Regions from separate parts of the Streptomyces sp. NPDC045968 genome, predicted to be linked through region 1. Evidence: riboswitches for the same ligand, from Rfam matches in the RefSeq annotation. Region 1 holds a riboswitch; each other region holds the start of a gene.
What was found. Region 1 has a riboswitch for cyclic di-AMP ahead of AC07FA_RS26155 (transglycosylase family protein). Riboswitches for the same ligand answer to the same signal wherever they lie in the genome.
Positions count from the first base shown of each region.

Region 2: another riboswitch for cyclic di-AMP. It lies ahead of AC07FA_RS16690 (transglycosylase SLT domain-containing protein); the one in region 1 lies ahead of AC07FA_RS26155 (transglycosylase family protein).
Region 3: another riboswitch for cyclic di-AMP. It lies ahead of AC07FA_RS08110 (M23 family metallopeptidase); the one in region 1 lies ahead of AC07FA_RS26155 (transglycosylase family protein).
Region 4: another riboswitch for cyclic di-AMP. It lies ahead of AC07FA_RS24355 (C40 family peptidase); the one in region 1 lies ahead of AC07FA_RS26155 (transglycosylase family protein).

Region 1 covers NZ_JBWKLF010000009.1:303,011-310,015, reverse strand. Annotated here, with positions in the region: gene AC07FA_RS26180 (NAD(P)/FAD-dependent oxidoreductase) at 1-635, opposite strand, end outside; gene AC07FA_RS26175 (Ppx/GppA phosphatase family protein) at 1,063-2,004, opposite strand; gene AC07FA_RS26170 (DUF501 domain-containing protein) at 2,057-2,587, opposite strand; gene AC07FA_RS26165 (FtsB family cell division protein) at 2,720-3,190, opposite strand; gene eno (phosphopyruvate hydratase) at 3,293-4,573, opposite strand; gene AC07FA_RS26155 (transglycosylase family protein) at 4,924-5,631, opposite strand; cyclic di-AMP (ydaO/yuaA leader) riboswitch at 5,635-5,806, opposite strand; gene AC07FA_RS26150 (transglycosylase family protein) at 6,097-7,005, opposite strand, start outside.
Region 2 covers NZ_JBWKLF010000005.1:206,288-213,292, forward strand. Annotated here, with positions in the region: gene AC07FA_RS16670 (DeoR/GlpR family DNA-binding transcription regulator) at 1-529, opposite strand, end outside; gene AC07FA_RS16675 (DUF6296 family protein) at 718-966, opposite strand; gene AC07FA_RS16680 (PepSY domain-containing protein) at 1,150-1,998, shown strand; gene AC07FA_RS16685 (GNAT family N-acetyltransferase) at 2,092-2,592, opposite strand; gene AC07FA_RS16690 (transglycosylase SLT domain-containing protein) at 2,700-3,509, opposite strand; cyclic di-AMP (ydaO/yuaA leader) riboswitch at 3,512-3,667, opposite strand; gene AC07FA_RS16695 (carbon-nitrogen hydrolase family protein) at 4,003-4,881, opposite strand; gene AC07FA_RS16700 (APC family permease) at 4,888-6,393, opposite strand; gene AC07FA_RS16705 (TetR/AcrR family transcriptional regulator) at 6,531-7,005, shown strand, end outside.
Region 3 covers NZ_JBWKLF010000002.1:552,615-559,619, forward strand. Annotated here, with positions in the region: gene AC07FA_RS08100 (STM4011 family radical SAM protein) at 1-392, shown strand, start outside; gene AC07FA_RS08105 (SGNH/GDSL hydrolase family protein) at 378-1,232, opposite strand; gene AC07FA_RS08110 (M23 family metallopeptidase) at 1,419-2,387, opposite strand; cyclic di-AMP (ydaO/yuaA leader) riboswitch at 2,392-2,550, opposite strand; gene AC07FA_RS08115 (tyrosine-protein phosphatase) at 3,101-3,913, shown strand; gene AC07FA_RS08120 (DUF6126 family protein) at 3,927-4,100, opposite strand; gene AC07FA_RS08125 (helix-turn-helix domain-containing protein) at 4,127-4,735, opposite strand; gene AC07FA_RS08130 (aspartate aminotransferase family protein) at 4,801-6,198, opposite strand; gene dxs (1-deoxy-D-xylulose-5-phosphate synthase) at 6,195-7,005, opposite strand, start outside.
Region 4 covers NZ_JBWKLF010000008.1:331,418-338,422, forward strand. Annotated here, with positions in the region: gene AC07FA_RS24340 (C40 family peptidase) at 1-463, opposite strand, end outside; gene AC07FA_RS24345 (hypothetical protein) at 711-1,064, shown strand; gene AC07FA_RS24350 (hypothetical protein) at 1,090-2,193, opposite strand; gene AC07FA_RS24355 (C40 family peptidase) at 2,342-3,514, opposite strand; cyclic di-AMP (ydaO/yuaA leader) riboswitch at 3,513-3,677, opposite strand; gene pcrA (DNA helicase PcrA) at 3,938-6,379, shown strand; gene AC07FA_RS24365 (M23 family metallopeptidase) at 6,455-7,005, opposite strand, start outside.

The DNA of each region.
Region 1 (7,005 bases):
TTGTCGGCGGCGTCGACGAGGATGAAGCGCATGTCCTCGCGCTTCACGTTGGTGTAGTACTTCGCCGCGTCGCGGGCCATGTCCTCGACCTCACCGATGGTCTCCGCACCGGCGAAACCGCCGCCCACGAAGACGAACGTGAGCGCCTTGCGGCGGACGTCCTCATCGGTCGTCGAGTCAGCCTTGTCCAGCTGCTCGAGGACGTGGTTGCGCAGGCCGATCGACTCCTCGATGCCCTTCATGCCGATGCCCTGCTCGGCGAGGCCGGGGATCGGGAAGGTGCGGGAGACCGCGCCCATCGCGATGACGAGGTAGTCGAAGGGCAGCTCGTAGGCCTCGCCGACGAGCGGCGCGACCGTGGCGACCTTGCGGTCCTGGTCAATGGTCGTGACGCGACCGGTGAGCACCTCGGCCTTCGGCAGGACGCGTCGCAGCGGGACGACGACATGCCGAGGGGAGATGCTGCCGGCAGCAGCTTCGGGGAGGAAGGGCTGGTACGTCATGTACGAGCGAGGGTCGACAACCGTGACGGTCGCCTCCCCGTAGCGCATCTTCTTCAGAATGCGACGAGCTGCGTACAGGCCTACGTACCCACCGCCTACAACGAGGATCCTGGGACGCTCCGTGGTGCTCATGCCATCGAGTATCCACCCCCCTCGGGGCACCTGCTCGTGAGCCCCTTCACAAGGTATCCGCGCCCCTCTGCTACACTCCGCCGCCCACGTGACCCAGGTCATGACACCGGAGGGGAACCACGGTGCCGTAGAGAACGTTGTTCACCGCTTGTGAGCTGGCCCTTGTGCCTTCCGAGGGGCTGAACCACGGCTCCGGTTCACCTACGCGCAACACGCGCGGAACCTGACCGAACCCTCGGTGTGAGAGCCGTCGGGCGGCCGTCACGGCCCCCGATAGGCCGAACGGCGCCCAACCGGACCGAATTCCTTGTGAAGAAGTTCACGAACTTCGTCGCGGCGGGCTCCCGAAGGGTCCCCACAAGCGCCTCCGAAGGGCTCAGAGGTGCAGGCCGGAGTGCGTTTGAGCGAGCGTCAGGGGTGGTCGCGGCTACGCCACGGAGAGCGCGATCCCGTCCAGGATGTCGTGCTCGCTGACCACGACCTCACGGGCACCGGTCCGCTCCATCACGGCGAGCAGGATCAGCGCCCCCGAGGCGATCACATCGACCCGTCCCGGGTGCATCGCGGGGATCGCGGCCCGCTCCTCGTGCGTGGAGCCGATCAGCCGCCCGGTGATCTCCTGGACCTGCTCGAAGGAGACCCGGGAGTGGTGGATCGCCCCGGGGTCGTACTCCGTCAGTTCCAGGGCGATCGCGGCCACCGTGGTGACCGTGCCGGCCAGGCCGACGAGCGTGGCCGCCCGGGCGATCGGGACGGTCTCCTCGGCGAGGTCCAGGGCGGCGTCGATGTCCGCGCGGATCGCGGCGACCCGGTCGGGCGTGGGCGGGTCCACGACGGCGCCGTCCCGCACCAGGTGACGTTCGGTCATCCGTACGCAGCCCATGTCCACGGACCGGGCCGCGCGGACCGCGTCGTCGCCGACCACGAACTCGGTGGAGCCGCCGCCGATGTCCACGACGAGATACGGCTTCGCCAGATGGTCGCTCCCGGTCAGCTCCTTGGTGGCGCCGTCGAAGGAGAGCTGTGCCTCCTGGTCGCCGGTGATGACCTCGGGCTCGACGCCCAGGATGTCCAGGACGCCCCGGACGAACTCGTCGCTGTTCTCCGCGTCGCGCGAGGCAGAGGTGGCGACGAAGCGCAGGCGCTCGGCCCCCAGCTCCTTGATCACCGCGGCGTACTCGCGGCAGGCCGCGAACGTGCGCTCCAGCGCCTCGGGGTCCAGCCGCCCGGTCCGGTCGACGCCCTGACCGAGGCGGACGATCTGCATCCGGCGGTCGAGCTCGGTGAACCGGCCCGTACCGGGGTCGGCGTCGGCGACGAGCAGACGGATGGAGTTGGTACCGCAGTCGATGGCGGCAACGCGGGTCATACGGGCTCCTGTGGTGGTCGTTACGGGGCTCCGCCCCGGGTGGCGGGGGCTGTCAGGCCCCGTCGGTGCCGCACGGCGACACGCACGGCCCCTTCGCCCACCACTCCGGCAGCATCGCGATCGCCTCGTCGCCCAGCGGGTTCACCCCGGGGCCGGCCGCCAGGGAGTGGCCGACCAGGACGTGCAGGCACTTCACCCGGTCCGGCATGCCGCCCGCGCTCGGGAAGCCCTCCAGGACCTCGATGGCGTCACGGCGGGCGATGTAGTCCTCGTGCGCCGCGCGGTACGCGGCGGCGAGCTCGGGGTCCGTCTGCAGACGCTCGGTCATCTCCTTCATGACCCCGTTGGCCTCCAGCGTGCCGATCGCGGACGCGGCACGCGGACAGGTCAGATAGAAGGTCGTCGGGAACGGCGTGCCGTCCTCCAGACGGGGCTGCGTCTCGACCACGTCCGGGTTGCCGCAGGGGCAGCGGTGCGCGATGGCGCGCAGCCCGCGCGGCGGGCGCCCGAGCTGCTGCTCGAACGCGCCGATGTCCGCGTCGGTGGGCGTGGTGGATGCGGTCTGCGGAGGGGGGGTGTCCATGCCTGCCTTGGTTCTGCTCGAAGGTGCTTCTCAGATGGTGCGGGTGGTGCGGGTGGTGCTGATGATGCGGTGGTGCGGTTGATGCGGTTGATGCGGTGATGCCGGTGGTGCGGGCCGGTCGTGTGGCGCCGGTCAGGGGCGGTCGGCCTTGTCCACGCCGTCCCAGAGGTTCGAGTGCCAGGGGCGGTCCGTCGTGCCCGGCTCCCCGCGGCGGTCCTCGGCCGCTTCCGGATCGATCACGGTGTAACCGGTCTCCCCCGGACGTACGTAATGAAGGTGCTCACGGGCCAGCCGCCGGATGTACGCGTCGTCCTTGAGCCGCGCCTTCTCGTCGCGCAGCTCCTCGGTCCGCTGTCGAGCCTCCTGCGACAGGCGCTCCTGGTCGGCGATCTCGTCGCGCTGGGAGACGTACTGCCGCATCGGGTACGCGAGCGCGACCACGAGGGAGCAGACGACCAGGGCGAGGAACGCGGCGCGGCCGGTGAGCCGCGAGCGGCGGGCCTGGCGCCGGTTCTGGGACCGGTAGACGCGGGCCGCGGTCTGCTCACCGAGCAGTCGCAGCCTGGTCGCGGTGGAGAACCGGTCGCGGTCCTTCCCGGCCATGTCTCACGCCTCCCCGTTACGCACGTCCGTCCCCGCACACGGTACGGGACCGAGTGCGGGGACGGACGGAGGCTGGTGACTTCGGCCGCGAGGGGCCGGTGATCAGCCCTTGAAGCGGGGGAACGCCGAACGGCCCGCGTACACCGCCGCGTCGTCGAGGATCTCCTCGATGCGCAGCAGCTGGTTGTACTTGGCGACACGGTCCGAGCGGGCCGGGGCGCCGGTCTTGATCTGACCACAGTTCACGGCGACGGCGAGGTCGGCGATGGTGACGTCCTCGGTCTCGCCGGAGCGGTGCGACATCATGCACTTGAAGCCGTTGCGCTGGGCCATCTCGACGGCGTCCAGGGTCTCGGTCAGCGAACCGATCTGGTTGACCTTGACGAGCAGGGCGTTCGCGGAGCCCTCCTCGATGCCACGGGCCAGGCGCTCCGGGTTGGTGACGAAGAGGTCGTCACCGACGATCTGCACCTTGGAGCCGATCTTCTCGGTGATGACCTTCCAGCCGGCCCAGTCGTCCTCGTACAGCGGGTCCTCGATGGAGACCAGCGGGTACGCGGAGACGAGCTCCTCGTAGTACTCGGTCATCTCGGCGGCCGAGCGGGACTTGCCCTCGAACTCGTACACGCCGTCCTTGTAGAACTCGGACGCGGCGACGTCGAGCGCGAGGCCGATGTCGCGGCCCGGGACGTAACCGGCTTCCTTGATGGCCTCGACGATGAGGTCCAGGGCGGCGCGGTTGGACTCCAGGTTCGGGGCGAAGCCGCCCTCGTCACCGAGACCGGTGGACAGGCCCTTGGTCTTGAGGACCTTCTTCAGCGTGTGGTAGACCTCCGCGCCCCAGCGCAGGGCCTCGGAGAAGGACTCGGCGCCGATCGGCGCGATCATGAACTCCTGGATGTCCACGTTGGAGTCGGCGTGCGAGCCGCCGTTCAGGATGTTCATCATCGGAACGGGCAGCAGGTGCGCGTTCGGGCCGCCGAGGTAGCGGAAGAGCGGCAGGTCGGAGGCCTCGGAGGCGGCGTGCGCCACGGCCAGCGAGACGCCGAGGATGGCGTTGGCGCCGAGCGAGCCCTTGTTCTCGGTGGCGTCCAGGTCGAACATCGCCTGGTCGATGAGGCGCTGCTCGGTGGCGTCGTACCCGACGAGCTCCGGGCCGATCTGCTCGATGACGGCGAGGACGGCCTTCTCCACGCCCTTGCCCATGTAGCGGTTGGGGTCTCCGTCGCGAAGCTCAATGGCCTCGAACGCACCGGTGGAGGCGCCGGACGGAACAGCAGCACGTCCCGTGCTGCCGTCGTCGAGGCCAACCTCGACCTCGACCGTGGGGTTACCCCGGGAGTCGAGGATTTCCCTGGCTACGACGACGTCGATGGACGGCACGAGGCATCTCCTTCTGGGATATGACACTGGTTGTGCAGGGTCACTGTGGCCTTGCGGCACGAGCCTATCCGGCCGGACCCCATCGGCCAGCCGGGCGCCCGTCCCCTGGGACGAAAAAGGACCCAAGGGTATGCATTCACGGGCAAAGCTCCAGAAATTTACTGGCCAGTAACTACAACACTTGAACGATCAACGGCGCCGGGACCGTGCGAGCCGGACCCGTTCGGCGGTGCGCTCGCGTTCGAAACGACCCCGACCCGGCGCGCACGGGGGAGAGCGCGCCGGGTCGGGGAGCAGAGCGGGAGGGATGCCGCCGGACACCCTCCCGAGGGGGAGGAGAGTCCCAGGTACTACTTCGTCAGGTGGAGCTGCTGGCCCGGGAAGATCAGGTCGGCGTCCTTGACGATGTCGTCGTTCAGCTCGAACAGCTTCTCCCAGCCGCCCTTGACGTGCTGCTTCGCGGCGATCTTGCTGAGGGTGTCGCCGGTCTTCACCTTGTACTCGCCGTCACCCTTCTCGACCTTCTCGCCGGTGGGGGTGGTGACGGTCTTCGGCGCCTCGGTCTTCGGGGCGGTGCGCTGCTCGCTGCGCGTGGCCGGCTGCTCGGCCTGGCGCTCCGGCTGGGCCTGCTGCTCGGCGCCGCCGCTCTGCGCGGAGCCGGTGTCGACACCCGGGTCCACACCGTCGTTGGTCAGGTTGCCGGCACCGGCGCAGGCCCAGGCGCCCGGGCCCTGCATGTCGAGAAGCTTCTCGGCCGTGGCGATCTGCTGCGACTTGGTGGCCAGGTCGGCGCGGGACGCGTACTGCGTACCGCCGGCGGCGGCCCAGCTGGACTGCGAGAACTGCAGACCGCCGTAGTAGCCGTTACCGGTGTTGATGGACCAGTTGCCACCGGACTCGCACTGGGCCACGGCGTCCCACGTGGCGACGGAGGCGGCGGAGGCGCCGGTCGCGCCCATCAGCGGGACGGCCACAGCGGCACCGGCGACACCGGCGAGCGTGGCGACACGGACGGCCTTGGACGGGCGGCGGTGCTTGGCCTTGCTGGAAAACAGCATGGAGCTTCTCCTCACCGACGCCTACGAGGTGAGCTGTCGGGTTCGGGCCAAGTGAGTTGCCCGGTCGCACGTCCTAGCGCGCGACTTCACCCCAAGCCGGTCCTCAGTCGTCCTTCGACGACCGGGCCCGGCGCTTACCTGGGTCCCCCGCTCCTGCCTACGGCGCTTTACGCGTCTGTTCCCTTCGACCGACGGCAGGATTCGGCGTGACGGTCGACGGGGCCCGCGGTGCGAGCGGTTCCGACCGTAAACATAGGCAACCCCCACTTTCAAAGAGGGACATACCGGCCATTCGGGTCTTACTTGCTCTGGGCGATCAAACGTTTCCGCAGGCCAGAGGGGGCGCAGGCGCACCACCCGGCCGTGGCACGCCAGTTGAAGCAAAGAGACCCATGTCTCACTTACGCATAAGTGGACATAGGCCTCTGAACTGCCCTCGATTTTGGGGCGTTTTCCCGAATTTGATCAGTTGAGCGCGGAGCTCTCCGCGCTGTCCGACAGCCCCAGATCGAGGCTCTGCCCGGGGAGGATGAGGTCCGGGTCGGAGCCCAGCTCGCCCTTGTTGGCCTCGTACAGCTCGGTCCAGCCGCCGGGAACCTTCTGTGCGTCAGCAATCGCCCAGAGATTGTCTCCGGGCCGGACGGTGTAGTCGCCGTCCAGGCTCGCCGCACCCCCGTCGCGCGCCTCGCCGTCACCGCGCGAGGCGTGCCGGCCGGAGTCGCGCCCGCTGCCCGGGTCGACGTCCTGGCTCGCCTCGGGCGCCGGCGCGCCTCGGTGCTTGCCGCCGCCCTGGTCCGCGTCGGCCGGGGCGTCGGACGCCTCGGGGGACGGCGTGGTGGAGGGCGGGGCCGTCGCGCCGGAGTCCTCGGACCCGGCCGACTCGCCGGTCGCGCCGTTCTTGTCGGACTCGACAGGCCCGGTCATGTCGCCGGACTTGCCCGACTCGCCCGCCTTGTCGCTCTCGCCGCTCTTGTTCGCTTCGTCCGTGGCTTCGTCCGCCGCCTCGCCCGCCGCCTCGTCCGTCGCTTCGTCCGACGGGAACAGCGGGTCCAACGGTTCGGCGGAGGGCACGCCGCCCGGGTCGACGCCCGGGAGGGACCCGTCCAGCGCGAGCCCGGAGATCACCGCGCAGCTCGGCCACGCCTGCGGACCCTTGTCCTCCAGGACCTTCTCCGCGACGGCTATCTGCTGCGAGCGGCTGGCGAGGTCGGCGCGGGGCGCGTACGCCGAGCCGCCGTACGCCGACCAGGTGTCCTGGGAGAACTGCAGGCCGCCGTAGTAGCCGTTGCCCAGGTCCGCACTCCACATGCCGCCGCTCTCGCACTCGGCGACCCGGTCCCAGGTCGAGGCGTCGGCGGCGTGCGCACCGGTCGC
Region 2 (7,005 bases), on a different contig from region 1:
AGAACCCGTTGGTGGCGAGCAGGACGACGTCGGCGTTGATCTCGGCGTACGCACTGAGCGCCCAGGCGTCGACGGCCGCACGGGTGCGGTGCCGGACCCGGCCGCCCACCAGGTGCAGCGCGATTCCGGGATGGTCGGCGAGGCGGGCCGCCACGGGCAGTGCGTGGGTCACCACGGTCAGGGAGGAGTCGAGTGGGAGGGCGGCGGCCAGCCGGGCCGTCGTGGTGCCCGCGTCGATGATCACGTTGCCGTCCACGGGGAGCTCGCCCAGGGCGGCGGCCGCGATGCGGTCCTTCTCGTCCGCGGCCACCGCGTCGCGCTCGGCGAGGTCGGGCTCGAAGCCGAGCCGCCCGGCCGGAATCGCGCCGCCGTGCACCCGGCGCAGCAGCCCGGCCCGGTCCAGCGCCTTCAGGTCGCGCCGCACGGTCTCGGCGGTCACCTGGAACTCCTCTGCGAGGGAGAGCACGTCGACGCGTCCGCTCTCCTGGGCGAGGCGGAGGATCTCCTGCTGCCGCTCCGGTGCGTACATGTGGTTTCGTATCCGTTCCATGCCCGAGTCTGTGGTTTCGCGCTCAGATTACGGCTGGGGTGCCGGAATGTAAACAGATTCAGACGAAGAACGGGCATGAACGGACTTTGACCGTCAGTAGCTGTGGAAGAGACAGCACACAGCGGCACCGCGGCGCGTGGCGCGCCGCGGTGCGCGTGCTCGGCCGCTCAGCGGGCGCGGGGCGGTCCCTCGCTCAGGGCCCGCGCGAGCAGGGGGATCCCGGGCGCCTGGTGGCCGCCGCTCGCCACCATGCGTACCTCACCGCGGTCGCTGATCTCCGCGCGCACGATGCCGGTGTCGTCCTCGTACACCGGGTATCCACCCGCCCCGGACCGGTCGGTCATCCGGACCACGACCACGTCGTCCGCCGCGCCGTGGGTCTGGAATATCAGCTCGTAACTCTCCGCGTAATCCATGAGGGCCTCCCGACCGGACGTCGGCGGAAGCCGTGTCCGTGGCTGTGCCCCCCATTGTTTCGCACCCGCGACCACGGCGCGCCCGGAGCGGATGACCGCCAACGGGCGGAGACGCGCGTTCGATCGGGTGACCCGGCCCGCAGGACAACATGACCTGCCGGTGAGGGGGCTAGTCATGCGTGTATGAGCCTTGAATTCCGACGAAAAACCACTGTCTCCCCGCGCGCCCGCCGCCTCCGTATCACCGGTGCCCTGTGCGCCGCCGTCGTCGCCTCCGCGCTGGTCGCGGGATGCGGGCAGGACAGTGGTGACCAGACAGGGGCGGCTACATCGGAGGCCGCCAAGGTCATCCCGAAGCAGACGACCTCCCCGTCCGCGAGTCCTTCCGGCAGCCCGAAGCTGACCGAGGACCAGACCGAGCGCAAGGAGCTCCTCGCAACCACCAAGGTCACCTACGACAAGGCGGCCAAGGTCGCGGTCGGGGCCGTACCGGGCAGCAAGCTGGTCGAGCTCGACCTCGAGGGCCTGGACGACGACACCGACCGGCGTACCGACGCGAGCGAGAGCGCCTCGCCGACCGGTAGCGCGAGCCCCGGTGGCACGGCCAGTCCCAGCGGCAGCCCCAGCCCCGGCGGCAGTGCCTCGCCGAGCGGCAGCCCCAGCCCGAGCGGCAGCGGCACCGGTCCCCGGTGGGTCGCCGAGGTCGTCGAGACGGATGGAGCCGCGCACACCATCCGTATCGACGCGATCTCCGGCAAGGTGATCGAGTCGTCGCCGGACACCGATCAGGACGCGGCCGACAAGACCGAGATGGCCGACTGGATCGCCAGGGCCAAGCAGACGCCCGAGCAGGCGGCCAAGGTGGCGACGGCCAAGAAGAAGGGAACGGTCACCTCCATCGGCCTGGACACCAACGACGACGACACCCTGGTGTGGGCGGTCGACGTGGTGGCCAAGGACTGGAACAAGACCGAATTCGAGGTCGACGCGGCCAGCGGCACGATCGTCCGCGAGGAGACCGACCGCGACTGACGCCGGGCGGCGCAGTCCCTGCGTGGTGGTGGCGGGCCGGCCCCGGCTCGTCACCACCCTCACGCCGGAGGAACCCTGGCCCCGTGACGGGTGTCAGGGGAGCAGCACGTCCGCGCCCAGCGGCCGTTCGTAGGCGAGCCCCGGCTGCCCCTCGAGCACGGTCTCTCCCGTGCGTACGAATCCCGTGCGGGCCAGTACCGCCTGTGAGCCGGCGTTGTCCGGCGTGGTCGCGGCCCGCAGTGTGGTGAGGCCGTACTGCGTGGCGGCCAGGACGCATATCCGGCGGACGGCGGTCGTGGCCAGGCCTTGGCCGGCGGCCTTCTCGGCGATCCGGTATCCGAGCTCGGCGGAACCGTCCGCCACGTCCACCAGGTTCACCCGGCCCAGCACCTCGCCCCCGTCGCCCACCAGCACATGGAAATAGCAGAGCCCCTCGGCCTGTTCGGCCAGGAGGCTGCTGTGGCGTGCGTCGAAGTGTGCGAAGTACTCGTCGCCGCGGTCCGGAACCGAGGCGGCGAAGTAGGCCCGGTTCTCCTGCTCGAACGCGAGCAGGGCGGCGGCGTGGTCGTGGCGCAGGAGCTGGATTTCGGGCATGGACGTGAGTCTTCCACGGTCGGCGCGTACGCGGAACTGCCGGGTGGCGAGGGCCTGTCGGACCCTCGCCACCCGGCAGTCGTGAACCGTGACCGTTCGCCAGGGGATCAGTAGGCGCCGAAGACGTTGTCGATGGAGCCGTACTTGTCGGCGGCGTAGTTGCACGCGGCGGTGATGTTGGCGACCGGGTCGAAGCTGTCCATCGACGTACCGGGCACGTGGTAGGCCTGGAACGTCGGGTCGATGACCTGGAGGAGGCCCTTGGACGGGATGCCCGCGGCGGCGTTCGAGTCCCAGTTGTTGACGACCTGCGGGTTGCCCGAGGACTCGCGCATGATGTTGCGGTGGATGCCCTCGTAGGTGCCGGGGATGCCGTGCTCGGCCATGACGGCCAGCGATTCCTTGATCCAGCCGTCGAGGTCGTTCGTGTAGGTCGCGGGCTGCGCGGCGGGGGCGGCGGTCTTCACGACCGGCGTGGTCGACCGCTCGGAGCGGTCGGCGCGCTCGCTGCCGGCGGACGCACGCTCGTAGGAGGAACCGGAAGCCTTGGCTTCGGACTTGGCGCCAAGCGTCAGCTTGAGGCCCGGGCGAATGAGCCCAGGATTCTTGCCGATGGCCTTCTTGTTGTCCTTGTACAGCTTCTTCCAGCCGCCATTCACGGAATGCGTCTCGGCGATCTTGTGCAGAGTATCGCCCTTGACGACGGAATAGCTGGTGATCCCGGTCTTCTGCGCGGTGATTGCCTTGGCGGGGGCGGCCACTGACTTTTCGGCGGCGACCGATTGGGCCGGTGCCGCGGACGCGGTGGTGGCGCCGATCACCGGAAGGGCGAGGACGGCTCCGCCTGCGGTCACGGCGACGAGACCGCGGGTCAGGGGGCTGGACTTGGTACGGCGGTGCTTACCCATCGTGGGCATGGCGAATTCCTCTCCGTCGCCTACGAGGTGAGCTGTCGGGTTCAGGCTGGAGATGCCTGGCCGCAGGTGCATGCGACTTAACCCCGAGCCGTTCCGCATAACGGATCGGCGACTTACCTGGGTCCCCCGCTCCTGCCGGGCGTGAGTGGTCTGGGTTCCCGGACGGCGGCAGGATTCGGCGTTCCATCCGGATTGAGGGTGACCGTAGGCGAGAAAAGCCGAAGGGGACAAGCCCTGAATTCCTGATCACAATTCATTTGCAAGATCGATGAACTGGATCGCCGGTGAATTCACCCGAACCGCGGAGTCAACTCTCTTCCCGCAGAAGGGATGCGGGGCACACGTCAGGAACCTGCCAATCCCGGACGTGACGCTGGCCACTGAGTCCGAAAAGGGTGATTTGCGTGAAGGGGGAGTGGTCGCGGTTCGGGCGAAAAGAATGCATTGGGCTATAGAAGGTTATTGCTGTGAAAAGTCCGTATTGGCATCATTTTTAGCCTTGCGTACGAGCCTGGTCGTGCGGGGTGGGCCGGAACGTCCCTCCGTACATCGGCAGAGGGATCCGGTGGCCGTAACGCGCGAGCTGGTCCCACGGCCGGTTGAGGCCGGCGGAACCGTATGTTCGGACACGGGTCACGGTGTCGAGATCCAGGACGTCGACCAGGACCTCCTCGCCCGCCCCGGCCTGCTGGCGCACGATTCCCTCGGGATCGACGATCGCGCTGGCGCCGACGCCGGCCGGGTCGGCCGCGTTGAGACTGACGACGTAGAGCTGGTTGGTCCAGGCGTTGGCACGCGCGCAGACCAGTTCCATCTCCCGGTCCCGTGTCGTGGTGAGGGTGGGCTGGAGGATGACCTCGGCGCCGAGCCAGGCCAGCTGCCTGGCGGTCTCCGGGAACGAGCCGTCGTAGCAGATGGCGAGCCCCGCGCGGCCGATGCCGGGCAGGTCGAAGACGACGAACTCGTTTCCCGGGCTTGCCTGTTCGTAGGGCTGCCACGGAAAGATCTTGCGGTACCGGGCCACGATCTCGCCCGCCGGGGAGACCGCGAGCGCGGTGTTGTACGTGTGCCCGTCGTCGGCGCGCTCGTAGAGACTGCCCGGCACCAGCCACAGGCCGGTCTCACGGGCCAGGGCGCAGACGAGGTCGGTGAGCGGGCCCGGGACCGGTACGGCGGCCTCCCGCATCCAGTCCGCGCGTGCCTGGAGCAGCGGTGCCTCCGCGGCGAGCATCAGCTCGGGCACGACGACGAGCTGCACATGGGGAAACGTGTCGCGCACCGCGCGGACGCGGTCGGCGAAGCGGTCCCAGGTGGCGCGCAGGTCGTGCGGCACGGGAGTGGTCTGTACGGCGGCGATGGCGAGGGTGCGCATGAGTGGTCAGTCCTCCGTGAGGGACAGGGTGGCGACGGACGTACGGCCGTCGCGGAAGAAGGGGGCGTGCCGGGAGCGGATGAGGAGCATCACGGCGGCCCCGAGGACGAGGGAGCCGACGCCGAGCAGGAAGACACCGCCGACTCCGCCCAGCGACGTGTAGCCGTAGGCGGGGTCGAACATGTCGTACGAGCTGCGCACGAACGCCGCCAGCATCATCAGGCCGCCGGCGACGGGCATGACTCCCTTGACCAGCAGGTCACGCGGAGAGCGCCGCAGATGTCCGCGGAAGTACCAGGCGCAGGCGAATCCTGTGACGCCGTAGTAGAAGGCGATCAGCAGCCCCACCGAGAGGACGGCGTCGCCGAGGAAGTCGGCCGAGACCAGCGTGAGGAGGGACAGCGTCACGGCCGCCGCGGCGCCGAAGAACACCGTGCCGAACGCCGGTGTCCGGAACCGGGGGTGTATGCGGCCGAAGGCGGCGGGCAGGGCGCCGTGCGCGCTCATCGACAGGGTGGCGCGCGGGGTGGAGACGGTGCACGTCAGCAGGGCGCCCACGGCCGAGACGCCGATGGCGAGTTGTACGACCTTGGCCAGGGTGTCACCGAGCACCGCGGGCGCCAGGCCGGTCAGGACGTCGGCGGCGGTCTCCTCGTTCCCCAGTCCGAGCCCCGAGCTTCCGGTGCCGGCGAAGGAGACCGCGGCGAAGGCGGTGAACAGATAGGTGACGACGAGGATCAGAGTGGACGTCACGGCGGCCCTGCCGGGCGTGCGCGCGCTGTCGACCGTTTCCTCGTTGAAGGTGATCAGCGCGTCCCAGCCCCAGTAGATGAAGAGGCACAGCAGGACCGCCTCCGAGAACGAGGCGAAACTGTCGAAGCCGAAGGGGTTGAGCCAGCTCAGGGACGGGGTGGCCGCGCCTTCGCGGGCGAACGCGGTGACGCCGAACGCGAGGAGCGCGACGAGCTGGAGTCCCAGCATCGCGTACTGGACGTACGCGGCGAGCTGGACGCCCCGGTAGGCGACCGCGACCGCCACGGCGAGCAGCAGAACGGCGACGGCTGTGACGACCGGGGTGCTCCCCGAGGCCGCGTCGAGGCCCAGGAAGCCGAGGAGGGCGGTGGCGCCGACCTGGGCGAGCGCGGTCATCGCGATGACGGTGGCGACCAGGACCGTCCAGCCGCCGGCGAGCCAGCCGAAGGCCGGGCCGAACACCCGCGTGTTCCATACGAAGGTGGTTCCGCAGTCCGGCATCTCCCGGTTCAGCTCCCGGAAGGCGAACGCGGTGAGCAGGATCGGTATGAAGCCGAGGAGCAGGGCGGCCGGGGCGAGGTCGCCGACCACCAGGGTCACCAGACCCAGCGTGACGGCGATGCTGTACGCGGGCGCCACGGAGGCGAGTCCGAGGGCGACCGTGGCGACCAGACCCACGGAATCGCCCCGCAGGCCCTTCGCGGTGAGGGGTGGCGCGGGTGAGGGCTCGGGCTCGGCCCCGATGGCGTCTGTGGTCATGGCTGCCTTCCAGCAAGAGGCGGCCCTGGGCCACCTCGATTCGTTAAACGCTGATTTAACGAAATGCGTCTGGCGCGGTCAAGAGCTGGAACGGTATCTTTTTGATCGTCTTCAGTGAATGAGCGGGAGTGGGCACGATGGCACGGCACAAGGACCAGGAAGCGCGGCGGGCCCAGCTGGGCGAGGCGGCCGGACGGGCGCTGCTGAACCGGGGCCTCGAAGGGCTGCGGCTGCGGGACGTGGCCGAGGAGGCGGGCGTCACGCCCGCGGCGGTCCTCTACTACTACGACGACCTCGACGCCCTGATGTACGAGACCTTCCAGCAGGCCATCGAGCGGTTCTGCCGGGACCGCGACACTGCGGCCGAGCAGCACACGGACGCGCGGGAGCGGCTGCGCACCTGTATCGCGTCAGGCGTGGCAGCCGGCCCGCAGGACCGGCTGCCACGGCTTCTCTTCGAGTACTGGCCCCGCACGCTGCGCGACCCGAAGGCGGCAGCCCTCGACAGCGTCCTCACGGAACGCCAGATCGGGGTCTACCAGGGGATCCTGGTGCTCGGTGAGTCCCAGGGCCACTTCGCGCTGACGGACACCGCGCGCATGACCGCCTCGA
Region 3 (7,005 bases), on a different contig from region 1:
ATCTCTGGGTCAACGCCGCCGAGGGGCACACCTATACGGACGAGGAGGCGGACCACTGGACGGCTCTGGACCCCCTGTTCCCGTACAGCCGGCACCCCCACACCTCGGCCGGGCTGCCCTGCCGGACCGGTGAGTCGGTCATCTCCGTGGACGGCGAGGGCACGGTGCGCCGGTGCCATTTCGTCCGTGCGGAGCTCGGCAACCTCTACGACGGGAGCTACCGCCGGGCCCTGGGCCCGCGCGGCTGTCCCCTCGCCGTCTGCGACTGCCATATCGGCTATGTGCACCTGGAGACGCTGCCGTTGTACGACGTCTTCGCGGGCGGCGTGCTGGAGCGGATACCGGCCCGGCGCGCTCTCACCGGGCCGGAGCGGGTTCTAGAGCGGCAGTAGATCCGGGCGCTTGGCCTCGACGTGGTCCCCGGAGGATTCGCCGCGCAGCCGCCGTCCGATCCACGGGACCAGATGCTCACGGGCCCAGTGGATGTCGTCGCGCCGGACGTCGAGCGGGCGGCGCAGGGCCTGCGGCGGCCATGCCTGGTCGGGGTCGGCCGGCACGTCGATGCCGAGCACCTGGGCGGCACGGAGCGCGACCCTGGTGTGTCCCTCGGGCGAGAGGTGCAGCCGGTCGTCGTCCCAGGCCCGGCGGTCCTGCACGGACCGAAGCGACCACAGGTCGAGGACCGGGCAGTCGTAGCGGTCGGCGATGGAGCGCACATGGGCGGTGTACGTGGCGATCTTGCCCCGGAGGTGCCGCAGCACCGGCATGTGGCGGGGGTCGAAACCGGTGGTGACCATGACGGTGCCGACCGCGCCGGTCAGGTCGGCGACGGCGCGCTCGACGCGCTCGGCCACGTCGTCGGGGTCGCTCCCCGGCCGGATGATGTCGTTGCCGCCCGCGCAGAAGGTCACGAGGTCGGGTGCCAGCTTCTTGGCCCGCGGCACCTGTTCCTCGACGATCTGGTCGAGGAGCCGTCCGCGTACGGCGAGGTTGGCGTAACGGAAACCGCCGTGCCGTGATGCGAGCGAGCCCGTCCCGTCGTCGGGGACCGGAAGCTGATCCGCCAGCAGCACCGCGAAACGGTCCGCCCAGCCGACGAAGGTCCCGCCGGGGCCGGGATCTCCGACGCCCTCGGTGAAGCTGTCGCCAATCGCCGCGTACGACCCTATGACGCTGTTGACGCCGATGACGTTCTGGAGACCGCGCTGATTGAGTTTCGAATCGTCTGCCACAAGCGCTCATCCTGCACCTGCGAATGTGACCTACGCGACCGTAATAAGGGGTTGACGGGTGGTGAGATAGACCACCCGGTCAGTTTTTGGTAAAGCCGGAATAAGTGGTGGCCCCGGTCGCACCGGTGAGAACGCGAAGAAGGGCGGCGCGCCGCCGCGCACCGCCCTTCTTCACCGCTGCTCGTCTCAGATGGAGACGCCGTGCTGACGCAGGTACGAGATCGGGTCGACGTCCGAGCCGTAGCTCGGGCCGGTGCGGACCTCGAAGTGGAGGTGCGGACCACTGGAGTTGCCGGTGGAACCGGAGAGGCCGATCTGCTGGCCGCCGGTGACGGTGTCGCCGACCGACACGTTCAGCGAGGTCTGGTGGGCGTACTGGGAGTACATGCCGTCCTCGTGCTTGATGACGACCTCGTTGCCGTACGAACCGCTCCAGCCGGCCGAGACCACGGTGCCGGGACCGATGGCCCGGACGCTGGTGCCGGACGCGGCCTGGAAGTCCGCGCCGGTGTGGTAGCCACTGGACCACATGGAGCCGGAGGCGCGGTACGGCGTGGTGACGGTGGCGTTCTCCACGGGGGTCGTCCAGCCGGAGCTGTTGCTCTCCGAGGCGCCGGTGTCCGTGGAGGTGGCCGACTCGGCGGCGGAGGAGGCCGAGTTGGAGGACGTCTCCGCCTTCGGAGCCGCGGCCTTCGACGGGGCGGCCTTCGGGGCGGCGGCCTTGGGAGCGGCAGCCTTCGGGGCGGCGGCCTTCGACGGGGCGGCCTCGGCGGAGCCGGACGCCTTGGCGCCGAGGGTGAGTTCGGTGCCGGGGAAGATCAGGCTCGGGTTCTCGCCGACGGCCTCGCGGTTGTCCTCGTACAGCTTCTGCCAGCCACCCTTGATCTTCTGCTCGGCGGCGATCTTCGACAGATAGTCGCCGGAGACGACGGAGTAGGTCTTCGGGGCGGCCTTGGACACCGCGGCGGGGGCGGTGTGCGCCGCGGCGACCGAGGCGGCGGCGGGCTTGGTGACGGGCGCGGCCTGCTCCGCGGCGTGCGCACCGGTGGCGCCGATCAGCGGAAGGGCGAGGACGGCGCCGCCGGTCCCGGCGGCGAAGATGCCACGGGTGATCGGGCTGGACTTCGTACGACGGTGCTTACCCTTTGCGGGCATGGGGCATTCCTCTCCGGCGCCTACGAGGTGAGCTGTCGGGTTCGGGCTGGAGATGCCCGGTCGCGCTGGCGCGACTTCACCCCGAGCCGTTCCGGATTCCTCCGGACCGGCGGCTTACCTGGGTCCCCCGCTCCTGCCACGCGTGAGTGGGTGCGGATTCCGGGCGGCGGCAGGATTAGGCGGTCCGTCCGGATTGACGGTGACCGTAAGCGAGCAGGGACGGCCGGAACAAGCCATGCCCGACGCACCGGAATGCACGATTCAATTCCGGCGCGGATTTCCCGTCACACTCCGTGGATTACGGATCTTGGCATTCCGTACGGTGCGCGGAATACCCGTCGGCCGGGCCGCCACACACCGTCACGGATATGATCCCGCTCACCCGTCGACCGCCATCTCCCCCATAAGCAGGGCATGTTCCTCTAAATACGCCAATACGGACATGCCTCGATCACGGAATTCGACGGAGCCTCAGCACCCTCGCGTCGAGATCACCCCGGAGCCCGCTCGGCTCTCCTGATGCCCGACGTCCACATCGCCCCCAGATTCGAACAGTTCCGCACATCATCGACCGCGTAAGCCCGATGGGCTACGGCGCCGCACGGAACGGCGGCCTCCGGGGCAAGATGATTGCCTGAGGAATCAATGTCGTATCGTCACGACCGTGCCCTCGTCGGCGAGCAGCGCCGACGCCAGACACTCCAGGAGTCACCGTGACGCAGCAGCTGCCGCAGGTCCCCCCGACGCACACGGAGCTCACCGGTGTGCGCAACTTCCGTGACGTCGGGGGCCTGCCGACCACGGACGGCCGCCGGGTGCGGTTCGGGCGGCTCTACCGCAGTGGTCACCTGGCGCACGCCACCGAGCAGGACGTGGCGTTCCTCGACGGGCTCGGGCTGCACACGATCTTCGACTTCCGCAACGCGGCCGACCGCAAGCTCGACGGCCACGACGTGGAGCTGACGGGCGTGCGCAACGTCAGCATCCCGCTCTCCGACCCGGCCGACGGTGCCGAGTTCTGGCGGCTGGTCCGCGATGGCAACATCCAGCAGCTGCGCTCGATCCTCGCGGACGGCAAGGGGGCGGACCGCATGATCGCCTCGTACCGCGCGATCATCAAGGAGCGCACCGGAGAGCACAGCCGGGTGCTGCACGCCCTGGCCGAGGACAGCGTCCCCGCCCTGATGCACTGCGCCGCGGGCAAGGACCGCGCGGGGCTGTCCATAGCCGTGTCGCTGCTCGCCGTCGGCGTGGAGCGCGAGGCGATCGAGGCGGACTACCTGATGTCCAACGACGCCCACCGCCGGTACAAGGTGCAGCGCAGCGACACCTCCGCGGTCGGTATGTCCGACGAGGTCATGGAGCTCCTCAACCCGCTCTTCGGCGCGCGCGCCGACTATCTGGCGGCCGCCTTCAGCACGATCGAGGAGACCTGGGGCGGCACCGAGCGCTACCTCACCGAGGGGCTGAAGCTCTCCCCCGAGACCCGTGACCGGCTGCGGGAACGCCTCACCGAGGCGGCGTGACCACCCGTCGGCCTCAGCCCTTGCCCGCCACCTCGAACAGCAGGTAGAGGAAGGCCGCGAAGACGTGTCCAGCGACCAGGTAGGCGACCAGCCTGATCACGACACCACGCGGGAACTTCCGCTCCTGTGTTTCGTAGTTCTTCCGGGACCGCGGGCTGAGTGGATCGTAGTGCTCTGAATCGGACATGACAGTCCTTCCTTCGGTGTCAGGGGTCAGCGGCGGTGGAGTCCGCTGCCCAGACAGAGTTCGGCCGCCGGGCTCTGCAGCAGTGTGTGGACGAAGAGGAGCTCCGCGCCGCCGCCGTCGGCGGCGGCGATCCGGTGCGGGGTGAGCGAGTCGAAGTGCGCGCTGTCCCCGGGTCCGAGGTCGTGCACGGTCTCACCGAGGACGACCCTCAGCCGCCCCTCCAGCACGTACAGCCACTCCTCGCCGGGGTGGACGCGCACCAGGTCGCCCTGTGCGCCGTACGGCACCCGGACGCGGAGCGCCTGCATGGCCCGGCCGGAAGCGCCGGCCTGCCGGTACATCCAGCCGTCGGCCTCGGCGCCCGTGAACGGGCCGCCCCGGACGATCGCGTCACGTTGGGCCGGCGCCTCCCCCAGAAGCTCGGAAACCGTCGTACCGTAGACGCGGGCCAGACCCAGCAGCATGGGCAGCGAGGGCTGTCGGCGGCCGGTTTCCAGCCGCGAGAGATGGGCGGGTGAGAGTCCCGCCCGCTGGGCGGCGGTCTCCAGGGTGAGGCCTCGGCCATGGCGCAGGTCACGCAGGCGCGGAGCGACCCCGGGCAGTTCGTCGGCCGCCCCTTCGTCAGGAGGATTCATGACTCCATTGGGCCAGGATCCTTCCTCTGAGGCAAACTTTTTGCCTCAGAGGCACATCCTGCGGATCAGCGGTTGCCGACCGCCTGTTTCACCAGGGTTCTGCCGAAGTCCCACATCAGCCCGCCCCCGCCGTGCGCGTCGTCCATCACCGCGGTGAAGGCGCTCACGAACCGGTCCACCTCCGGCTCACCGATGACCAGCGGGGGAATCAGCTTGATCACCTCCAGATGATCCCCGGACACCTGCGTGAGGATCCGGTGCTTCTGCAGCAGCGGCACCACGACCATCTGCGCGAAGAGGCCTTTGCGGGCCGCCTGGAGCATGGTCCAGCGGCTGCGGAGCTTCAGTGAGGACGGCCGGCCGAATTCGATGCCGATCATCAGGCCGCGGCCGCGCACCTCGTGCAGCAGCTCGTAGCGGTCGACGAGCGCGGCCAGCCGCTCACGCAGCAGATCGCCCGTACGGCGGGCGTTCGCCACCGTCTCCTCGTCCTCCATCACCGCGAGTACGGCGAGACCCGCCGCCATGGCCTGCGCGTTGGAACCGAAGCTCGCCGAGTGGACGAGGACCCGGTCCATGGACGAGTAGACACGTTTGAAGATCCAGTCCTTGCCGAGCGTCGCCCCGACCGGCACATAGCCGCCGGAGAGCGCCTTGGCGACACAGACCAGGTCGGGCTCGACACCGTCCTCGTGCTGGTACGCGTAGAAGTCGCCGGTCCTGCCGAGGCCCGTCTGCACCTCGTCCACGATGAGCAGCGCCTTGTGCCGGTGCAGCAGCTCCTGAGCGGCGCGCAGGAAGCCGGGCGGCGCGGCGTGCACTCCCTTGCCCTGGATTGGCTCGACGACGAGCGCCGCGACGTCGCCGCGCTTCAGCTCGCGCCGCAGGGCGTCCAGGTCACCGAGCTCGATCGCGGTGTCCGGCAGGAGGGGGGCGAACCCGTCGCGGAAGCCGGCCTCCCCGTTGACCGAGAGGGAGCCGGTCGTCAGCCCGTGGAAGGCGTGCGCGCAGTACAGAATCCTGGGCTTCCCGGTGGCGTACCGGGCGAACTTCAGTGCCGTCTCGACGGCCTCCGTACCGCTGTTGCCAAAGAACACCCGGTCCAGATGCGGACTGTGGGTGAGCAGCCTCTCGGCCAGCAGTCCGGGGAGCGGCTGGCAGTCGAACCGGGTGAGGTCGGCCAGCGAGGCGTCGAGGACGTCGTGCAGCGCCTTGCGTACGACAGGGTGGTGCCGGCCGAGTCCCATCACCCCGAATCCGGCGAGCATGTCGAGGTAGTCGTTGCCTTCCGCGTCCCAGAAGTAGGCGCCCTCGGCCCGTTCGTAGACCTTGTCGAAGCCGATCGTGCGGAGCATGCGCGGCAGCTGGTGGTTGAGGTGTCTGGTGTGCAGCTCGTAACGCTCTCCCCCGCGTTCGGCGAGGAGCCGCGTCAGATCGAAGCCCTTGGGCCTGTCGTCCTTCATGCCCCGCCCTCCTTCAGCAGCGGCTGCTGCGCCTTCGCGCGCCCGGCCGCGAGGGCGGCGCCGATCCGGCCGGCGATCTCCACCGGCGTGAGTCCGATGTCGGCGAGCACCTCGCTCCGTTTGGCGTGGGCGAGGAACTCCTCGGGAATGCCGAACGTCCGCAGCGGTACGTCGACTCCGGCGTCGCGCATCGCCTGTCCCACCGCCCAACCGACGCCTCCGCTACGGCTGTTGTCCTCGACGACGGCGACCAGCCGGTGGCCGGCGGCGAGCGGGGCCAGCTGCTCGTCGACCGGCTTCACCCAGCGCGGGTCGACGACCGTGCAGCGGATACCGGCGCCGGCGAGCAGGTCGGCGGCCTGGAGGCAGACCTGTGCCAGCGCGCCGACCGACACCAGAAGCACGTCGGGATCGTCGGCGCGGTGCAGGAGGTCCATGGCGCCGATCCGTCCGACGCCCGGAACCGGCTCCCCCACCGACTCCTTGGGGAAGCGGAGCACGGTCGGGGCGTCGTCCACGTCGACGGCCTCGCGCAGTTGCGCGCGGAGCTGGTCCGCGTCGCGCGGGGCGGCGATCCGCAGTCCGGGGACGACCTGGAGCACCGACATGTCCCACATGCCGTTGTGGGAGGGCCCGTCGGACCCGGTGACTCCGGCCCGGTCGAGGACGAAGGTCACCCCGCACCGGTGCAGGGCGACATCCATCAGCAACTGGTCGAAGGCCCGGTTGAGGAAGGTCGCGTAGACCGCGACGACGGGGTGGAGACCGCCGGTGGCCAGACCCGCCGCCGAGACGGCCGCGTGCTGC
Region 4 (7,005 bases), on a different contig from region 1:
CGTTGAGCATCCTGGCCTGGCGGTCGCCGGCCCGGTCCAGGAACGACGCGCGTTCCAGGTACTGGTCGGGGTCGGAGGAGAGCGCCAGCTGTACGGCGGGGTCGAGGCCGCCTGAGCGGTACTGCGCGGTGGCCAGCGAACCGAGGGTGTGACGTGCGGAGTTGAGACGTTCGGTCCTGCGGGCGGCCTCGTCGCGCAGCGCGTCCACGGATCTCGCGGTCGCGGTCGCCTTCTCCTTCGTGCCGTTGTACCGCTCGGTGGCGACCTCGGCGTCGTGGTACAGCCGGTCGACCTTGGCCCTGACCTGGGCCGGGGTGAGCTGTGGTTCGGCGTGCGCGGCCCCGTCGAAGGCGGTGGCGGTCGCGGCCCCGGCGAAGGCCAGGGTCGCCGCTGTACGGGCAGCAGGGCCGGTGAACGGGCGCTGCTTGGGTTTTCGGTGAGCGGCTTTCCGGTGTGCTGCCACGAGGGCCGCGTCCTTCCTGTTCGGCTGCCCGCCGGGAGCTGCCGACGGGCCTGGGAAGGGACGCTAAACCCAGGACACGGGAAAGGGTCGTCATGACAACTATTGCCTTGATGTGGCGTTTCGCTACCTCTGTGCGACCGGAAAAACAGCGCCGGAATCAGGCAATTCGTACAGGCGCGAGCGAAGTGGCCGGGACGTGGTACCTGGCCGTCCTGGGGTGATAAGGGCCCGGCTAGGCTGCCGGGTCATGGACGTACTCATCAATGTCTTCGTCGCCCTGCACATCATCGGTATCGCCTCGCTGCTCGGCGGTTTCCTGACCCAGATGAAGGCGATGGGTGCCGGCACGGCCCGCTTCGTACCGGCCATGCTGCACGGCGCGCTGACCATGCTGGTCACGGGAGTCGCCCTGGTCGGCCTCAACCAGGCCGACGACCAGACCGTGAACAACATCAAGATCGGCGTCAAGCTGCTGATCCTGGTCGTGATCCTCGGGATCGTCTACGTCAAGCGGGACGAGGAGCGGGCCGGAAAGGGCGAGTTCGCGGCGGTCGGCGGTCTGACGGTCGCCAACATCTTCATCGCCACCCTCTGGACCTGAGTCCCGAGCGAGGCCCCGGCCCCGCTCAGGACCGCGTCGCGATTCCGCACCCCTCGTCCCCGGCCTTCATCCGCTCGGCCATTGGCGTACTGCGGTCGTAGGGGTCCATCTCGTCACCCGCTCCGGTGTCCGGCCGGCCCGCGCCGAACGCCGGGGTGAGGTAGCCGTTGAAGGTCTCGCAGCCGCCGTTGGCCGTGTCGGCCGAGTACGAGACGAGGGAGAAGGTGCCCGGCTCGGTGACCACCTTCGCGGGGTCGTCCCAGTTCAGCACCAGCTCACGGCGCACGATCGTGCGCGCGATCTCGTCGCTGTCCGCGGCCCGCGCGACCGGATACACGTACGTGACGTCGGTGGTCACCTGAAGGGCTCCGCGCTCGCCCTCCCGGTACGTCATCCGCCCCCGGGTCCTGACCACGTCCCCGACCAGGCGCGCGTGCGACGTCTCGAACCGGCTGAAGAGCAGCAGCGGGTTGTTCTTCCTGCTCGGAGTGCGGAACGCGGCCGCCAGATAGGCCTGGACGTCCTTCTGGTGGGGGTTGATCAGCGCGATCGCCCTGTCCGGGTGCTCACCCCGCAGCACGCCCGGTTCCAGACCGGACGCGTCGAGGAAGTCGAGGGTCCGCCCGAGAGCCTCCTCCACCTGCGCCGTGTTCATCCACCCGGTCGCCCTGGCCGCGGGGACCGTGATCCCGGCCGTGCCGCCGGCCCAGCGCGCCGCAGGAGAGCCCTTGAACGGTTCCTCGCGCGTGGGCCGCTGGGCCCCCGTACCGGCATTCCCGGGAGGCGGCTGGTCCGGGCGTTCCGACTCCGCCGCGAGCGGCTCGCCGGCTCCGCCGTCCCCGCCGAACCATCCGGTCACCCGGTCCGGAGCCACCGCCACGACCAGTAGGGCCAGTACGACCACCAGGCCGACCGCGTACCAGCCCGCCTTCCGCCGCGGCCGGGCCGGGGAGTACGCGCGCCACGCCTCCGGAGACGCGGACTCCTCGCGCAGCCGCCGCGCCACGAGGCGAGCCCGCGCCGACGGCTCCTCGGGTGCGTCCGCCGTGCCCTCCGCCGACTCCCGGAGGAATCGCTCCCACTCCTCGTCAGGCACGGACGAACCGCCCCGCTCCCCACCCGTGTTCACACCGAACTCCTCGTGTCCACCACCGCTTCGCCCCCCCCAGGGGTCGTCATGCGGATGGTCCCACAGCGGTTCGCGGGGCGACTGCCCGGTTCAGGCGGGCCTTACGGCCGGTCCTGACGTGAGCGGGACGGGTGCGGGGGCCTCGGCGTCACGCCGGCCGCACGCTCCCGTAGATCGGCATGTAGTAGATCGACTCCTCGCGCACGTTCGCCCCCGGCTTCGGCGCGTGGATCATCATGCCGTCGCCCTTGTAGATGCCGACGTGGCTGATGTCGTCGTAGAAGAAGACCAGGTCGCCCGGCCGCAGATCCGCCGTGGCCACCCGGGTGCCGACCTCCACCTGGTCCCAGGTGGTACGGGGCAGGTCGACGCCCGCCGCCTTCCAGGCCGCCTGCGTCAGCCCCGAGCAGTCGTACGAGGCGGGGCCCGTCGCCCCCCAGACGTACGGCTTCCCGATCTGGGCCCGTGCGAAGGCGAGGACCTTCTCCGCCTTCGCCGCGTAGCCGCTGTCCGCGTCCGTACCGCTCCCGGTCCCGGTGTCCGTGCCGCTGTCGGGCTGCCCGGCGTCCTCCTTCGCCGCGTCCTCCTGGGCCTGGCGCTCGGCCTCCGCGGCGGCGGCCTGCTGACGGGCCAGCTCCTGCGCCTTGCGCTCGGCCTCCGCCTCCTTCTCGCGCTCCAGCTCCGCGAGCCGCGCCTTCTCCTTGGCGGTCAGCTCCGACAGCAGGCTGCGCGCCTCGGTCAGCTTCTCCTGCACCTGCTGCTTGCTGGCCCGCAGCGTGGTCTGCGCCTCGGTGAGCGTCTCCAGGCTCTTGGTGGCCTCGACGCGCTTCTTCGCCGCCGCCTTCTGCTGCGTACGGAAGTCCGAGACCGTCTTCTGCTGCTGGCTGGTCATCCGCGCCATCAGCTGGTCCTGGTCGAAGTACGACTGCGGGTCGTCCGCGAGGAAGAACGTGGCCGTCGGCGCGACCGCACCGCTGCGGTACTGCGCCGCCGCGAACCGCCCCAGTTCGCGCCGCGTCTCGTTCAGCTTCTCGGCGCGCTTCGCCGCGGCGTCCAGCAGCCCGTCGACCTTCGCGCGCTGCTGGGTGGAGGCGGACTTCGCCTTGTTGTACTGCTGGGTCGCGGTGCCGGCCTGCCGGTAGAGGTCGTCGACCTTCTTCTGTACGTCCTCGATGCTCGGCCGGGGCGCAGCGGGCGCGGCCGTCGCGGTCTGCGTGGAGATCAGCGTCACAGAGGCCAGCGCGGCCGTCGTGAGTCCGATGCCGTGTGAGGTGGTGCGCATACGGGTGCGCGGTTTGCGATGCGACGACAAGGCCGGCATCTCCTTCCGTGGACCGCCTACCGGGTTAGCTGTCGGGTTCGGGCGGAACGGAAGGCTGCCCTACGGTCCACGTGAGGGCTGTGGACCGATTCACCCCGGTGCTGCGTGTGGGTCCCCGGTTCCGAATGCCCCTGGGGGCAGCTGGATTCGGCGTGGGCGCCCGCTCGGCGTGGTTCGCCTCAAGGGAGTACGGGCCGCCCGACGACGCACGCTAGCCAACCCGTGGCGTCCCTGTGAAGGTTGATGTTCGATATGCCCGATACATTTTCGTGACCTTGCGGGAAGCGGTACGGCCGGACCGTCGAAGGCCCTCGCCGCCCTCACGCCGTGTGGCCGCCCGGTCTCCGTGCGCGCATGCCCCGGACGCCTTCCTGCGGAATGCGGCCCCGGGGTGTCAGTGGGGCCGCCTAGACTCGTCAAGCGATGAGCAGCCTCTTTGACGACAGCTTCCTGACCGGCCTCCAGAACTCGGAGGAAGGGCCCCCGCCGCCTCCCGAGGACCACGCACCCGAAGCGGTGCCGGAGGGTCTCTTCGAGGGCGTCTTCGACGCGCCCCCGCCGCCCCGCGAGGGGTACTACCGCGACGGTGCCCCCCGTCCGGTCATCGACGCCGCCGCGCTGCTCGACGGGCTGAACACCGAGCAGCGTGCCGCGGTCGTGCACGCCGGTTCGCCGCTGCTCATCGTCGCCGGTGCCGGATCGGGCAAGACCCGCGTGCTCACCCACCGGATCGCCCATCTGCTGGCCGAGCGGGGCGTCCACCCCGGCCAGATCCTCGCGATCACCTTCACCAACAAGGCCGCGGGCGAGATGAAGGAGCGGGTCGAGCAGCTCGTCGGGCCGCGCGCCAACGCCATGTGGGTCATGACCTTCCACAGCGCGTGCGTACGCATCCTGCGCCGCGAGTCCAAGAGGCTCGGCTTCACCTCCTCGTTCTCGATCTACGACGCCGCGGACTCCAAGCGGCTGATGGCGCTCGTCTGCCGCGATCTGGACCTCGACCCGAAGCGCTACCCGCCGAAGTCGTTCACGGCCAAGGTCTCGAATCTGAAGAACGAGCTGATCGACGAGGAGACCTTCGCCGGGCAGGCGGCGGACGGCTTCGAGAAGACCCTCGCCCAGGCGTACGCGATGTACCAGGCACGGCTGCGCGAGGCCAACGCCCTGGACTTCGACGACATCATCATGACGACGGTGCACCTGCTCCAGGCGTTCCCCGATGTCGCCGAGCACTACCGCCGCCGCTTCCGGCACGTCCTGGTCGACGAGTACCAGGACACCAACCACGCGCAGTACACCCTCGTACGCGAGCTGGTGGGCCCGGCCGGTGAGGCCGACGCCCCCGCCGAGCTGTGTGTCGTCGGTGACGCGGACCAGTCGATCTACGCCTTCCGGGGCGCGACCATCCGCAACATCCTCCAGTTCGAGGAGGACTATCCGAACGCCACCACGATCATGCTGGAGCAGAACTACCGCTCCACGCAGACGATCCTGTCCGCGGCCAACGCGGTCATCGAGCGCAACGAGAGCCGCCGCCCCAAGAACCTCTGGACGAACGCCGGCACCGGCGCCCGGATCACGGGGTACGTCGCGGACACCGAGCACGACGAGGCGCAGTTCATCGCCGACGAGATCGACCGGCTCACCGACGCCGGTGACGCGAAGGCGGGCGACGTCGCCGTCTTCTACCGTACGAACGCGCAGTCCCGTGTCTTCGAAGAGATCTTCATCCGGGTCGGCCTGCCCTACAAGGTCGTCGGCGGTGTGCGCTTCTACGAGCGCAAGGAGGTCCGCGACGTCCTGGCCTACCTCCGGGTCCTCGCCAACCCGGAGGACACCGTCCCGCTGCGCCGCATCCTGAACGTGCCGAAGCGCGGTATCGGTGACCGCGCCGAGGCGATGATCGACGCCCTGTCGATGCGCGAGAAGATCTCCTTCCCGCAGGCCCTGCGCCGCGTCGACGAGGCGTACGGCATGGCGGCCCGCTCGTCGAACGCCGTGAAGCGCTTCAACACGCTGATGGAGGAGCTTCGCACCATCGTCGAGTCGGGGGCGGGCCCCGCGGTCGTCCTGGAAGCGGTCATGGAGCGCACCGGATATCTCGCCGAGCTCCAGGCGTCGACCGATCCGCAGGACGAGACGCGCATCGAGAACCTTCAGGAACTGGCGGCCGTCGCCCTCGAATTCGAGCAGGAGCGCGCGGCGGCTGAGGAGGGCGCGGGCACGCTCGCCGAATTCCTGGAGAAGGTCGCACTCGTCGCCGACTCCGACCAGATCCCCGACGAGGACGAGGAAGGCTCCGGCGTCATCACGCTGATGACGCTGCACACGGCCAAGGGGCTGGAGTTCCCGGTCGTCTTCCTCACCGGCATGGAGGACGGCGTCTTTCCGCACATGCGGGCGCTCGGCCAGGCCAAGGAGCTGGAGGAGGAGCGGCGGCTCGCCTATGTCGGCATCACCCGCGCCCGCGAGCGGCTGTATCTGACCCGGGCCGCGATGCGCAGTGCGTGGGGCCAGCCCTCGTACAACCCGCCCTCGCGGTTCCTGGAGGAGATCCCGGACCAGCATCTGGAGTGGAAGCGCAAGGGCCCGATGGCCGCTCCGGCCGGACCGACGTCGGGGATCACGTCCTCGCTGTCGTCCTCGCGCTCGAAGTCCGGTCCCTCGGGCTTCGCCACCCGGCGCACCGCGGACAAGCCGGTGGTCACGCTGGTGGTGGGGGACCGGGTCACGCACGACCAGTTCGGTCTGGGCACGGTGACGGCGGTCGAGGGCTTCGGCGATCAGGCGAAGGCCACGGTCGACTTCGGGGACGAGCGGCCGAAGAAGCTCCTGCTGCGCTACGCGCCGGTCGAGAAGCTGTAGTTCCGCGGCGCTCGTGCGGATTGGCTGTGGCCCCGTCCTCCTGGACGGGGCCACAGCCAATCCACCCTGTGGTGATCAGTTCGGGTTGAGGCCGTGGCTCCGGAACCAGGGCATCGGGTCGATCGCCGAGCCGCCGCCGGGCCGGACCTCGAAGTGCAGGTGCGGGCCGGTGGAATTCCCGGAATCCCCGGCGTACGCGATGGTGTCGCCCGCCTGCACCGTGCCCGAGCGGATTCTGATGCTGCTGAGGTGGCAGTACCAGGTCTCGGTGCCGTCGGCCGCCGTCACGATGGCCATGTTGCCGTAGGCGCTGTTCAACTGGGTGCGGACGGTGCCGTCGGTCGCGGCCATCACCGGAGTGCCGTACCCGACGGGGAAGTCGACGCCCGTGTGCACGGACATCCAGTTGACGCCCGCCTGGCCGTAGTACGCGCTGAGACCGTGCTGCGTGACCGGCAGCGCGAACTTGGGGCGCAGTGCCTCGCGGCGTGCGGCCTCCTCCTGGCGCTGCTTCTTCTCGGCGGCCTGCCGCTCCCGCAGGTCGATGCGCTCCTGGGTGCGGCTGGCGCGGTCGGCGAAGTCGTCGGCGTCGGCGCTGAGGTTGGCGAGCTGGGTGTCCAGCTCGT